Linked DNA regions of Peribacillus simplex NBRC 15720 = DSM 1321. Each later gene encodes a partner of the first gene's protein in a complex. Links are inferred from orthologs where the notes say so. Each region holds a gene or a part of one and is shown on either strand. Other genes may lie near its edges.

What was found. Proteins that work in one complex are often made in the same cells at the same time.
Region 2: the proteins of BS1321_RS22275 (region 1) and smc are in contact, whole or in part, in a crystal structure (PDB 3ZGX), measured with the Bacillus subtilis proteins. The link is inferred for Peribacillus simplex NBRC 15720 = DSM 1321 from one-to-one orthologs.

Annotation. Positions count from the first base shown.
Region 1 is NZ_CP017704.1:4,600,041-4,607,740, forward strand. The notes cover bases 1,863-4,790. They hold BS1321_RS22275 (segregation/condensation protein A), read left to right. Parts: upstream 1,863-2,906; coding sequence 2,907-3,674; downstream 3,675-4,790. Other genes in these bases: BS1321_RS22265 (DUF309 domain-containing protein), read right to left, coding at 1,896-2,432; BS1321_RS22270 (YjcZ family sporulation protein), read right to left, coding at 2,599-2,691; scpB (SMC-Scp complex subunit ScpB), read left to right, coding at 3,661-4,242; BS1321_RS22285 (hypothetical protein), read left to right, coding at 4,298-4,714; BS1321_RS22290 (YpuI family protein), read left to right, coding at 4,737-4,790. Outside these bases: lysA (diaminopimelate decarboxylase), read left to right, coding at 1-33; BS1321_RS22255 (DUF1002 domain-containing protein), read right to left, coding at 71-940; BS1321_RS22260 (GNAT family N-acetyltransferase), read left to right, coding at 1,523-1,861; more of BS1321_RS22290, read left to right, coding at 4,791-5,225; BS1321_RS22295 (superoxide dismutase), read left to right, coding at 5,347-6,222; ahpC (alkyl hydroperoxide reductase subunit C), read left to right, coding at 7,082-7,645. UniProt on the Bacillus subtilis protein: Participates in chromosomal partition during cell division. May act via the formation of a condensin-like complex containing Smc and ScpB that pull DNA away from mid-cell into both cell halves.
Region 2 is NZ_CP017704.1:963,109-967,245, reverse strand. It holds smc (chromosome segregation protein SMC), read left to right. Parts: upstream 1-373; coding sequence 374-3,937; downstream 3,938-4,137. Other genes in the region: ftsY (signal recognition particle-docking protein FtsY), read left to right, coding at 3,965-4,137; rnc (ribonuclease III), read left to right, coding at 1-349. UniProt on the Bacillus subtilis protein: Required for chromosome condensation and partitioning.

The DNA.
Region 1 (7,700 bases):
CTTCATGAAGCGGCAGTCGTCAATAAAGAATAAAAAAAGGATGGCATTGGCCATCCTTTTTTTATTTGATTCAACTGAAAAGTGATTTGATCGCGTCTATTAAACTACTGAAGACTTCTTTCAATTTATCAAGAAACGATTGACCCTCTTCGGATTCAAGAAAATTGGAAAGCTTATCTTTAGCTGCAGTAAGCTGATCACCGACAGCGTTCCAATCAATATCCAATTCTTTTAGCTTATTGAATAAATCAATTAAACTTTGGACTTGATCATCATTTAAGGCGATTCCAAGGTCTTTTGCTGAAGACTCGACAACCTCGCGGACCTCTTCGGTATTGGCTGGTGGATTTGCAGCCATTTCCTCTTTGATTTTCGTAACCAGTGCAGAGGCTTCCTCTGTACCGATTTCGTCACCCAATTTTGCTGTTTTCACCATTTCTTCATTCGCTGCCTGTTTCACATCTTCAGGAATCTTCTTGTCGGCAGAGATTTCATAGGCTTTAATGACCCCTGTCAAAGCCGCTGTACCGGAAACGGGTATAGGTGCGGTGACATAAACGGTAGCATCTTTTACTCCAGCAGTTGCCAGTGCATTGATATACATTTCATCGGAAACCCAGTTAATGTTTTTCGACTCCAGTTTAAGTCCGGTATCTTTTTCCTCCAAAGTAATGGCAGAAGATGAAATCGCTTTTGTACCGATCAGACGGCTAGCGATATAGTCTCCTAAGTATTCATGTTCCTCCGCATTTGTAACCGTTAGAACCTCAACATCATTAGGTGCTTTCATTTCTGATAAAATCATATTTTTTTGTTCATTTGTCAAATTCTCACCAAGTGTGACGATCATTTCACCAACAGCTGCATCTGCAAAAGCTTTATATGGCAATAATAGACATAATAAAATGGTTACAATGACCCATTTATTCATTTTTTTCATGATAATCCTCCTTAACTTTTCCTGCTGAATTGGGAATCTTTCAATAAAAGGGCGGCACTTTATATCAGATTCATAGTATTTGACGAAACAAAGGATAAAAAAGATACATATTTTCCGGAAAAAAATTTATATAGCCCAAGAAAGCTATGTTTTTTTAACGAAGAAGTTGGGTGTATCTTTGTCTTTTATACCTAAGAAGGGCACTCAATGAACCTATATCACTTTACCAATGTAGTAAAATTGAAGCAAGATTGCAAGGATATTTGTCAGATTGTGTTAAGTTATAGTAGAATGAATTCGTTATTTAAATATTTGGACCATTCATAAAGGGAGTATGGGATGAGGAAAAGTAATAAGACTCTTTTACTTATGATGCTTATTATCGCTTTGATGTGGGGAATCGTATACTGGCTATTTATCGCTTAGCATATAGCACATCGATAAATCAAGTGCTGAAAGTGATGTTGAAACGAACGAGGTTTTTATGTATGATGTAAATGTTATATGTGAGGATTATTATTCAAAGCAAATTAATTGGAAACAGAAAGATAATAAAAACGTTATTTAGTAACGAGGGATATTATGTTGATTAAGTATAAGAAAAGTTATGAGAAGTTTGCCATGGGATTATTATCTTTCATGCCAAATGAAAAAGAGATAAAAACGCTTCGAAATACGATGAAGAATTATGAAACGGATGAAAATCTACAGCTGTTCTTATGGAAAGATGAAGAGATTACTGGCTTGATCGGGATAGAAGTCTCTCCAAACCACATTGAGATACAACATATATCTGTAAATCCATCCTTTCGGAAGCAAGGTATCGGTAAAACGATGGTCAGGGCCATCAAGGAACAATATCCTGACAAAGAATTAAAAGCAAATGAGTTTACGGAAAGCTTTCTTGACAAGTGTGAATAATTTTGAATATGAAAGCTTGAATGGAGGACCACCTTTAAGGGCGGTCCTCCATTCTTGTTTTTCTAAGGGATAGCTGTCGAGCTCTTTCAGAAATGACATCCGAACGATCGCGCATTAGATGCTTATCGACTATTGATGAATTAGCCATGTCGCTATCTGCACCCCATATGTACCCTTCATGCAAACACATGGATTGGCATTTTTCGATCAAGCTTTGATCCGATATCGGCAGATTAATGCTTTCATATGGCTTTGGTGATAACATTCGCTCATGGGTGTCCTCGAGCAATTTGAACAGTCGTTCTGGATCGAGTCCCAACTTCAGGAGCTCGGTCTTTTTAGAGTGAAGATTTGACAGGGCTTTAGACAGGGTCCTTGCAGCCCCTTTTTTGTTTCCCCTACGATCATGATACAGGGCAACCGCAATTTGAATGAGCCCGACCCAATGAGAGTCACGCTCTTTTGGTGCGGTTTCCTTCCAATATTCTTCAAGAATTTCATGACATTCGAAGTAATCCCTTGTCCCATGGAAATGGAAAAGGAAAGAAAGGTAGTCTTCCGCGTAATTCAATAGGAGCACCCCTTTTGTTTGATGGAATCAAGTAAGGTAAGGCAAAAAGCAATTTTCCATAGCTTAACACACGCAATGTATACTCAATAAGTTTAGCATAGAATTTTTTCTTGGAAAATAAAGAAAGCCGATTGCAAGGCAATCAGCTTGATTCATCAGCCTTCATTTAACACCAAGAAGCACCGACGATAACTAATAAAATGAACAATACTACAATAAACGCGAATCCGCCGCCGTGTCCAAAACCACCTGCACCCATAATGAGTACCTCCTTTGTTCTGCTATTCTTACATTTCTAGGTTATGTTGGATTTCGGAATGTGATTGGGCATCAACCCATTTGTCGGAAATCCATTTAAAGAACTTTTCTGAGGACAGTAAATTATTATTTGGATAAAGGGCGGCAATCCACTATACTTGATAAGTAAAAGAAATAGGCCTTTATCGGCCAATTAGATTTAAATGAGGTAATTTAATGGGTTATAATATTAAAATTGACGCTTTCGAAGGTCCGATGGATTTACTCCTGCATTTGATTAATCGCCTGGAAATAGACATCTATGATATTCCGATGGCTGATATAACAGATCAATACCTAGGGTACATCCATACGATGCAGCATCTGGAATTGGATGTGGCCAGCGAATATCTGGTGATGGCTGCAACACTGCTTGCCATCAAGAGTAAAATGTTGCTGCCAAAGCATGAGGATGAACAATTGATTGATGAAGATGGGGAAATATTTGAGGAAGATCCACGGGATGAGCTTGTGGAAAAACTATTAGAATATAAAAAGTATAAATTTGCAGCTGAAGAATTAAAAGGGATGGAAGAAGAGCGCAGCTTGATGTTCACTAAACCCCCAAGTGATTTATCTGTTTATGTTAAAGAAGCGGAAAGTGATAAACAAGAGTTGAACGTAAGTCTATACGATATGTTGGGGGCTCTGCAAAAACTGCTGCGAAGGCAAAAAATTCAAAAGCCTCTTTACACGAAAGTAACGAAACAAGAGATATCGATAGAGAAACGAATGGATGAAATCATGATTGAGTTACAATCAATTAAAGGGAAGAAAAGTTTTTTTGAACTGTTTTCGCTCCCGGTTAAAGAGCATATCGTCATCACTTTTATGGCGGTGCTGGAACTGATGAAATTAAATGAAATCATCGTTGAACAGGAAGATAATTTTTCGGAGATCATGATTGCTGCTAAGGAAGGTGTAGAACCAGTTGGAAGTTATTAATTGGAAAGGGATTCTTGAGGCATTATTGTTTGCTGCCGGAGATGAAGGGCTCTCCATCAAACAAATTGCCTCTGTCCTGGAAATTACGGAATATCAAGCAACGGACATCGTTGAAAGTTTAAAGGAAGAATATATATCGGATGTACGCGGGATTCAGGTGATTGAAATAGCGGGTGTTTATCAAATGACGACAAAGAAAGAGCACTCGGATTACTTGAAAAGACTAGTGGAAACATCAAGCACTCAAGGCTTGTCCCAGGCGGCTTTGGAAACACTCGCTATCATTGCCTATAAGCAGCCGATTACTAGAGCTGAAATTGATGAAATTCGCGGAGTGAAAACGGAACGCCCCATTCATACGCTTGTCACTAAAGTCTTAATAAAAGAGGTCGGACGTGCTGAAGGCTCAGGCAGGGCTTATTTATATGGGACAACAAAAGAGTTTTTGGATTACTTCGGCCTGAATTCCATAGATGAATTACCGCCTCTAGCCGATAATTCGGATGATAGCTTTGAAAATGGTGAAGCCGATCTGTTTTTTGAAAAATTTCAGCAAACAATCGAATAACATTTTTCTTTAAATTGTGATAATATAGAAAAAAATGAATGCGGGGGGATTGCGGGTGCAAATTGTAGCATGCAATGGATTTGGGCTTGAAAAGGAAAAGTCAAATTCACCTGAGGACTTCTTTAATCGATCCGTTATACAATTCATAAAGGATGGAGAAGAAAAGACGCTGAATGTACTGTATCTTCGCTATTTTGATGAGATGGTAACTCGTTGGACCCCATATCCCGCCAATCCTATATTCAAAAGCCCTAACAGAGATATTTATATGGCTGATATCATTGCCATGGTCTGTCTACTCAAAGACCCGAGCCTGGTTAACCGAAAACGTATATATATAAATGCAGAAAAAGAGCTGGCTGGTTATTTCGAAAATATAGATTTTGAAAAATTGGAGAAAGTGTTTATATCTATTGACCAAGCTAAACCATATGATATAGAATCACATGTTGACTATTTTATTCAATCTTAATCATTTTGAGGAGGGTTCACGGTTGGGGAATACATTGGTAAAATCTCAGCTTGAGGATGTAAAAGGCTTTTTAGAAACGACAGTGGCTCAGTTAGAAGAATTTATAAATGAGACGACCTATTCTAAGCTGCAAGAGGAAAAAAGCGGGGATGAAACCTATTATAAAGGGATTCTTTCTAGTTTAAGAAGAATGCTTGTAAGTTGTGAAGAGGGCTTGGAGGCTTGCCAAATCGTTCTGAAAAATGATGTTTTCAATAAAGCTGCAGCTGAAAAGACGCTTTATAGAGTTTATCATCAATGTATCGAAGAATACTTTTCCCCAAAATCAGATCGGTGGTTTGAGGACAGCAGATCTGCCTATACAGGAAAAAACTCGATTAAATTTCACCAAAGTGTACCTGACAGCATTATATCCATTCTGAAGGCCGTGGAAAGTGGATTCCAGACCATGCGTGAAGAATTGGAGTTTTATGAAACGGATTACCGGACGAAAATGTTACAGTCAAGATAATGAAACAGCTAGGCTTAATAGGCCTTGCTGTTTTTTTTAGCTATAAATGGAATCTCCGCTTAATCGAAACATAAAATACTTTGATGATTTATGTGCATAAAGGTTAAGAGGAGGTTGCAAGATGTCTGAAGTAAGAGATTATTCTAAAGAGGTAAGTGATTGGGTTGATGGAGTGATGGAATATCTTGAGAAGATCGATATCACCGATTCGCCATTGCTGTCAAATATTGAACGGCTTTCCGAGTTGACAAAAGATATGGATGAGGAAGAAATGGATTATGAGGATATGGTCCTGATTGAAGAAGAGATGGCTCGGGTCTACGAGGAAATTGAAGAACTTGCTAGGGAATTCAATATACAGGAAAGGCAATCAGTGCCGATTGGGAAGCATACGCTACCGCCGTTACCTTATGCCTATGATGCGTTGGAACCGACGATTTCAAGGGAAATCATGTATCTGCACCATGATAAGCATCATCAAGCATATGTAGATGGTCTGAATAAAGCGGAATTGATGATGAAAAAAGCGAGGGAAACGAATGATTTTTCCTTGTTGAAACATTGGGAAAAGGAAGCAGCCTTTCATGGATCAGGCCATTATCTCCATACGCTGTTCTGGGAAGTGATGATTCCGGGAGGGGGCGGACAGCCAAGAGGGGATTTACTTAAACAGATTGAGATGGATTTTGGAAGCTTTGCAGCTTTTAAAAGTCATTTTAGTGAAGCTGCCAAGCAAGTAGAAGGTGTTGGCTGGGCAATTTTAGTCTGGGTTCCGCGTGCGCGGCGGCTAGAAATACTTCAATCGGAATTGCATATGGTTTTGACCCAGTGGGATACGATCCCAATCCTTGTTCTTGATGTATGGGAACATGCTTATTACCTGCAATATAAAAATAATCGGGCAGCATATGTGGACAAATGGTGGGACATTGTAAACTGGCCAAAAACAGCCGTAAGGTTCACCGAAGCGAAAAAGCTTATTTGGAAAAAGCAATAACTAAAATATAGGAAAGTCTTTGGAGAACCAATTACAAATATACGAGTCGTGAAGGTTAGTTTCAGTTTGTAGACAAGGGTTTCGGAATGGTTTCATTCCGAAACCCTTTTTAAATCAATGGCGCCCTTCATTTTACGACGATGGTACCATTTGATCTAAACTAATCATCTCGCTGAAAAAAGCATCTTTATCACCTTAATACTTGTATTTTAAAACAAATAACTGAAGGTAAAAGTTGTTTTATCTAAAAGTTAAACAAAGTTGATTGGAATGGGTGTGCGAGGCTTCTGCGGGAAAAGCCCGTCCAAGGGAGACCTCACAGGCGCAAAGGCGCAGAGGGCGGACCGCCCGCGGAAAGCGAGTGCCCTACGCTCCAATCAAACGTTGGAGTTTTTACAGACCCTCAAAAAAACTGAAGACAAACTTGATTTTCATCGAATTTGTCTTTAGTCTGACACGAGTCATGAAGTTTCGTTTTTTTTTTTTGCCTGAAATTTTGTATCAAGAATTTTTTAGGGAAAATCTGGGAAAGATATGAAGAGGGAGCAGCAAATTTTATTTGAAAGCGACTTATGATTCTCATTTGGATATTATAATTAGATTGAAAAGGAGATGATATCATCTCACGAAATAATGAGCATGTGTCTTATTTAAATCCTTGAAATAACATTGGAAATGTGTTAAATATGCTACTTTTAAGTACTATGGGTTTTTAAAAATAATTAATTTATATCAATATAAAAACTGTGACCAATTTGTGAACTTAAAAATTATTAAGGTATATTTATTGACTAGTTTCTATTTAATAATTATTATAAACAGGAGCAGATAAAAAAATTAGCTATTGGAGGAATTTATTATGTCATTGATCAATAAACAAGTTGAAGATTTTAAAGTACAAGCTTACCATGCAGGAGAATTCAAAGAAGTTACACTTGAAGATGTTAAAGGAAAATGGGCAGTATTCTTTTTCTACCCAGCTGACTTCTCTTTCGTATGTCCAACTGAATTAGCTGATCTTCAAGATAACTATGAAACATTCAAGGAAATTGGTTGTGAAGTTTACTCAGTTTCAACAGATACTCATTTCAGCCACAAAGGGTGGGCTGATGCTACTGATACAATCGGTAAAATCCAATATCCAATGTTAGCTGACCCAGCAAACGTTTTATCCCGTCAATTCGGTGTATTGATTGAAGAAGATGGATTGGCTCTACGTGGAACTTTCATCGTAAATCCAGAAGGACAAATTAAAGCATACGAAATTAATGACCTAGGAATTGGCCGTAATGCTGAAGAACTTGTAAGAAAAGTTCAAGCTGCACAATTCGTAGCGGAACATGGAGATAAAGTTTGCCCTGCAAAATGGACTCCAGGTGAAGCTACTCTTGAACCAAGCCTAGACCTTGTAGGTAAACTTTAATTTTAATGGGATGGTCCATTTAAACAGGTAATGGACATACCCAGCATTGATTACG
Region 2 (4,137 bases), 3.6 Mb from region 1 along the record:
GGATGTATTCGAAGCCTACATTGGTGCTTTGTACCTTGATCAAGGATTAGAGCCAGTTGTGCAGTTTTTGACGAATGTCGTGTTTCCGAAGATAGACGAGGGTGCTTTTTCTCATGTGATGGATTATAAGAGCCAGCTTCAGGAGCTGATCCAGCGGGATGCCATCGGTGTCCTGCAATATAAGATCTTGCAGGAAAAAGGACCAGCTCATAATCGGGAGTTTGTTTCGACCGTCTCCCTGAATGGGGAAGAGCTGGGCTCTGGAATAGGAAAGTCCAAAAAAGAAGCGGAGCAGCATGCTGCTGAGCATGCATTGATCGTTTTAAAAGAAAAAAAATCAACAAGATAGTTGAACAGTAGAGGGGGAAAGGTCATGTTCCTCAAACGTTTGGACGTTGTAGGATTTAAATCTTTCGCAGAGAAAATTTCGATTGATTTTGTACCTGGTGTCACGGCAGTGGTTGGACCAAACGGAAGCGGTAAAAGTAATGTGACCGATGCAGTCCGATGGGTACTTGGAGAGCAGTCTGCGAAATCACTGCGTGGAGCAAAAATGGAAGATATCATCTTTTCGGGAAGTGACACGAGGAAAGCGTTGAATTTTGCGGAAGTATCATTGACCCTTGATAACGAGACCAATTCCCTGCCGATTGACTTTCATGAAGTCAGTGTGACAAGACGTGTATATCGATCGGGAGAAAGTGAATTTTTCATTAATAATCAAGGTTGCCGTCTGAAAGACATCATAGACCTTTTCATGGATTCTGGTCTTGGGCGAGAAGCATTTTCAATCATCAGCCAAGGGAAAGTGGAAGAAATCCTAAGCAGTAAGGCTGAAGAGAGACGAGTGATCTTTGAAGAAGCAGCCGGTGTCCTGAAGTATAAAACAAGAAAACGAAAAGCGGAATCGAAGCTGACGGAAACACAGGATAACTTAAACCGTGTCCATGATATCCTCCATGAATTGGAGGGGCAGGTGGAGCCGTTAAAAATTCAGTCTTCCCTCGCCAAGGAATTTTTGGCGAAGAAAGAAGAGCTTGAGCAAATAGAAGTGGCTTTAACCGTTTTTGAAATAGAAGAACTTTATGGTAAATGGGAAAAACTGTCGCGTGAACTTGAAAAACATAATGAAATGGAACAGCAAATGGCAGGACAGCTTCATGACAGGGAAGCGCATCTCAAAAACCTAAGGGGTAGTCTTGCGACGCTTGAAACATCGATCAATGGACTTCAGGAAATTCTCCTGAACGCCAGCGAAGAACTTGAAAAGCTTGAAGGCCGTAAAGAAGTTTTAAAAGAACGGAAAAAAAATGCTGCCCAAAACAAGTCACAGCTAGAAAAAGCGATAGTGGAAGGTGAGGCTGCTGTCGAGCGTTTGTCTTTGCAAAAGGAAAGAGAAACGGAAATCCTGAATGCACTGAACTTGGAAGTGAAAGGGATTCAAGAAACATTACATGAAAAACAAAAAAGCCTAGGCTTATTCAATAGTGATATCGAAGCGATGATCGAAGCGAAAAAGAGTGACTATATTGAGTGGTTGAACAAGCAGGCATCGGCTAAAAACGAAAAACAATACCTGCTCCAGCAGCTAACACAGCAGGAACATAAAAATGCTAAACTTGATATGGAAAATGAAAAGTTCTTAACCGAAAGAATGGATATCACTGCTAAAAAAATGGAATATTCACAGCTGATGGACAATATGACAAAGCAGCTTGAAGAGCATGTCACTTATTTCCGAAATCAGCAGAATAAATTGAATGCGGCAAAAGATACGTATCAAAAACAAGAAACCACCCTTTATAAGGCCTATCAATTCCTTCAACAGGCAAAATCACGTAAGGAACTGCTTGAAGAAATGGAAGATGATTATGCAGGCTTTTTTCAGGGTGTAAAAGAGGTTTTGAAAGCGAAAGAAACCCTTCGAGGCATTGAAGGGGCAGTTGCGGAATTGATAAAGGTACCAAAGGAATATGAAACGGCCATCGAAACGGCTCTGGGCGGAGCGATGCAGCATGTTGTCGTGGAACGCGAAGAGCATGCACGGGAAGCCATTTCCTTCTTGAAGAAAAATAGGTATGGGCGTGCGACGTTCTTGCCTTTATCAGTCATAAAGGCAAGAGAGATATCAGCTAACCAATTATCGATGCTGAAGAGTCATTCAGCTTTTGTGGGGACGGGTTCCTCATTGATCCAATATGATGATAGGCATGCAGCGATTGCTGAAAACCTATTAGGAACCGTGATGATCACCACAGATTTAAAAGGTGCAAATGACCTGGCGAAAATGATGCAGCACCGTTTCCGCTTCGTAACACTTGAAGGAGATATCGTCAATCCAGGTGGTTCAATGACTGGTGGAGCCTTAAAGCAAAAAACGACCTCCCTGCTTTCAAGGAAAACGGAATTGGAAGAGCTCCATCAAAAACTTACTGCCATGGAAGCTAAAACGAATCAGTTGGAAAAGCAAGTCAAACAGCTCAAAGTGGATGTGGGTGTTCAAGAGCAAACGCTTGAACAAACCAGAAAAACAGGAGAGAGACTTCGATTACAAGAACAAACCCTTAAGGGAGAACTCCGTGAAGTTGAGCTGCAGGAAAGAAATGTGAATGAGCGGCTGCATCTTTATGATTTGGATAAAAATTCATATTTAGAAGAACAACAGCAAAAAACGGCAAGACTTGAAGAGCTGGAAGAACTTTTGGAATCATGTAAAACGGAAATTGAAGGGCTGGACCGGTTGATTTCCGAAATGACCGAACAAAAGCAATCTCAACAATCCTCAAAAGAGAGCCTTGCTGAAGAAACGAATGAACTGAGGGTAATGCTGGCCTCTAAGCGTGGGCAGCTACAAAACCAAAAAGAGAAGATGGAACGCATTGAATCGGATCTTTCAAAGGAAACAAGCAGGCTTGCCGAAAACAAAGATGATTTAGGGCTTCTGACCAATGAAATGACAGACAGTTCAAGCGGGGAAGAGTCCTTGGAAGATATGGCTCAACAGAAATTGCTCGATAAAAATGGAGCAATTGAAGGAATCACCATAAAAAAACAGGAAAAAAACGAGCTTCTAACGGAAGTTGAAACGCTTGAACTGTCCTTGAAAGAAGAAAATCGACTTTATAGAGGCATTGTCGAAGTGATAAAGGATGAAGAAGTGAAATTAACTCGTCTGGATGTCGAACTGGAAAATCGCCTCGACCACTTGAGAGAAGAATATACCCTTTCCTTTGAAGGTGCTAAAGAACAGTATCCATTGATGATGCCTGCAGAAGAGGCTCAAAAAAGGGTGAAGCTCATCAAGCTTGCAATTGAGGAACTGGGGACGGTGAATCTAGGTGCAATTGATGAATACGCACGTGTAGCTGAACGCTATGAATTCCTTCTTAGTCAAAAGGAAGACCTTCAACAGGCGAAAGATACATTATTCCAAGTCATCGATGAAATGGATGATGAAATGAAGCGGCGCTTTGCGGATACCTTCTATTCTATCCGTGAAGAATTCGAACAAGTCTTCAAAGCTTTATTTGGCGGAGGCAGAGCGGAGCTGAAACTGACAAATCCGGATGATTTACTAAATACAGGGGTAGATATTATTGCACAGCCTCCTGGTAAAAAACTGCAAAATTTGAGCCTCTTATCCGGGGGAGAACGAGCATTGACAGCCATAGCCCTTTTATTCTCCATTCTAAAAGTGCGTCCGGTGCCTTTCTGTATCCTTGATGAAGTCGAGGCAGCACTTGATGAGGCGAATGTCGTCCGGTTCAGTCAATTTTTAAGGAAGTTCAGCAGGGAAACGCAGTTCATCGTGATTACTCACCGCAAAGGCACGATGGAAGAGGCGGATGTCCTATATGGCATTACGATGCAGGAGTCAGGCGTCTCAAAACTTGTTTCAGTCCGGATGGAAGAATCAGAAAACTTTATTGAAGTTTAAAATTCATGAATTAGAGGAAGTGGGACAATGAGTTTTTTCAAAAAGCTAAAAGAGAAATTTACGACCCAGGAAGAAAAAGAAAAATCAGTTGAAGCTGAAGTATCCATAGGGGAAAAATTTAAGCAAGGTTTGACAAAGACGAGAAATTCCTTTACTGGAAGGGTTAATGAACTTGTTGCCCGTTACCGGAAAGTGGATGA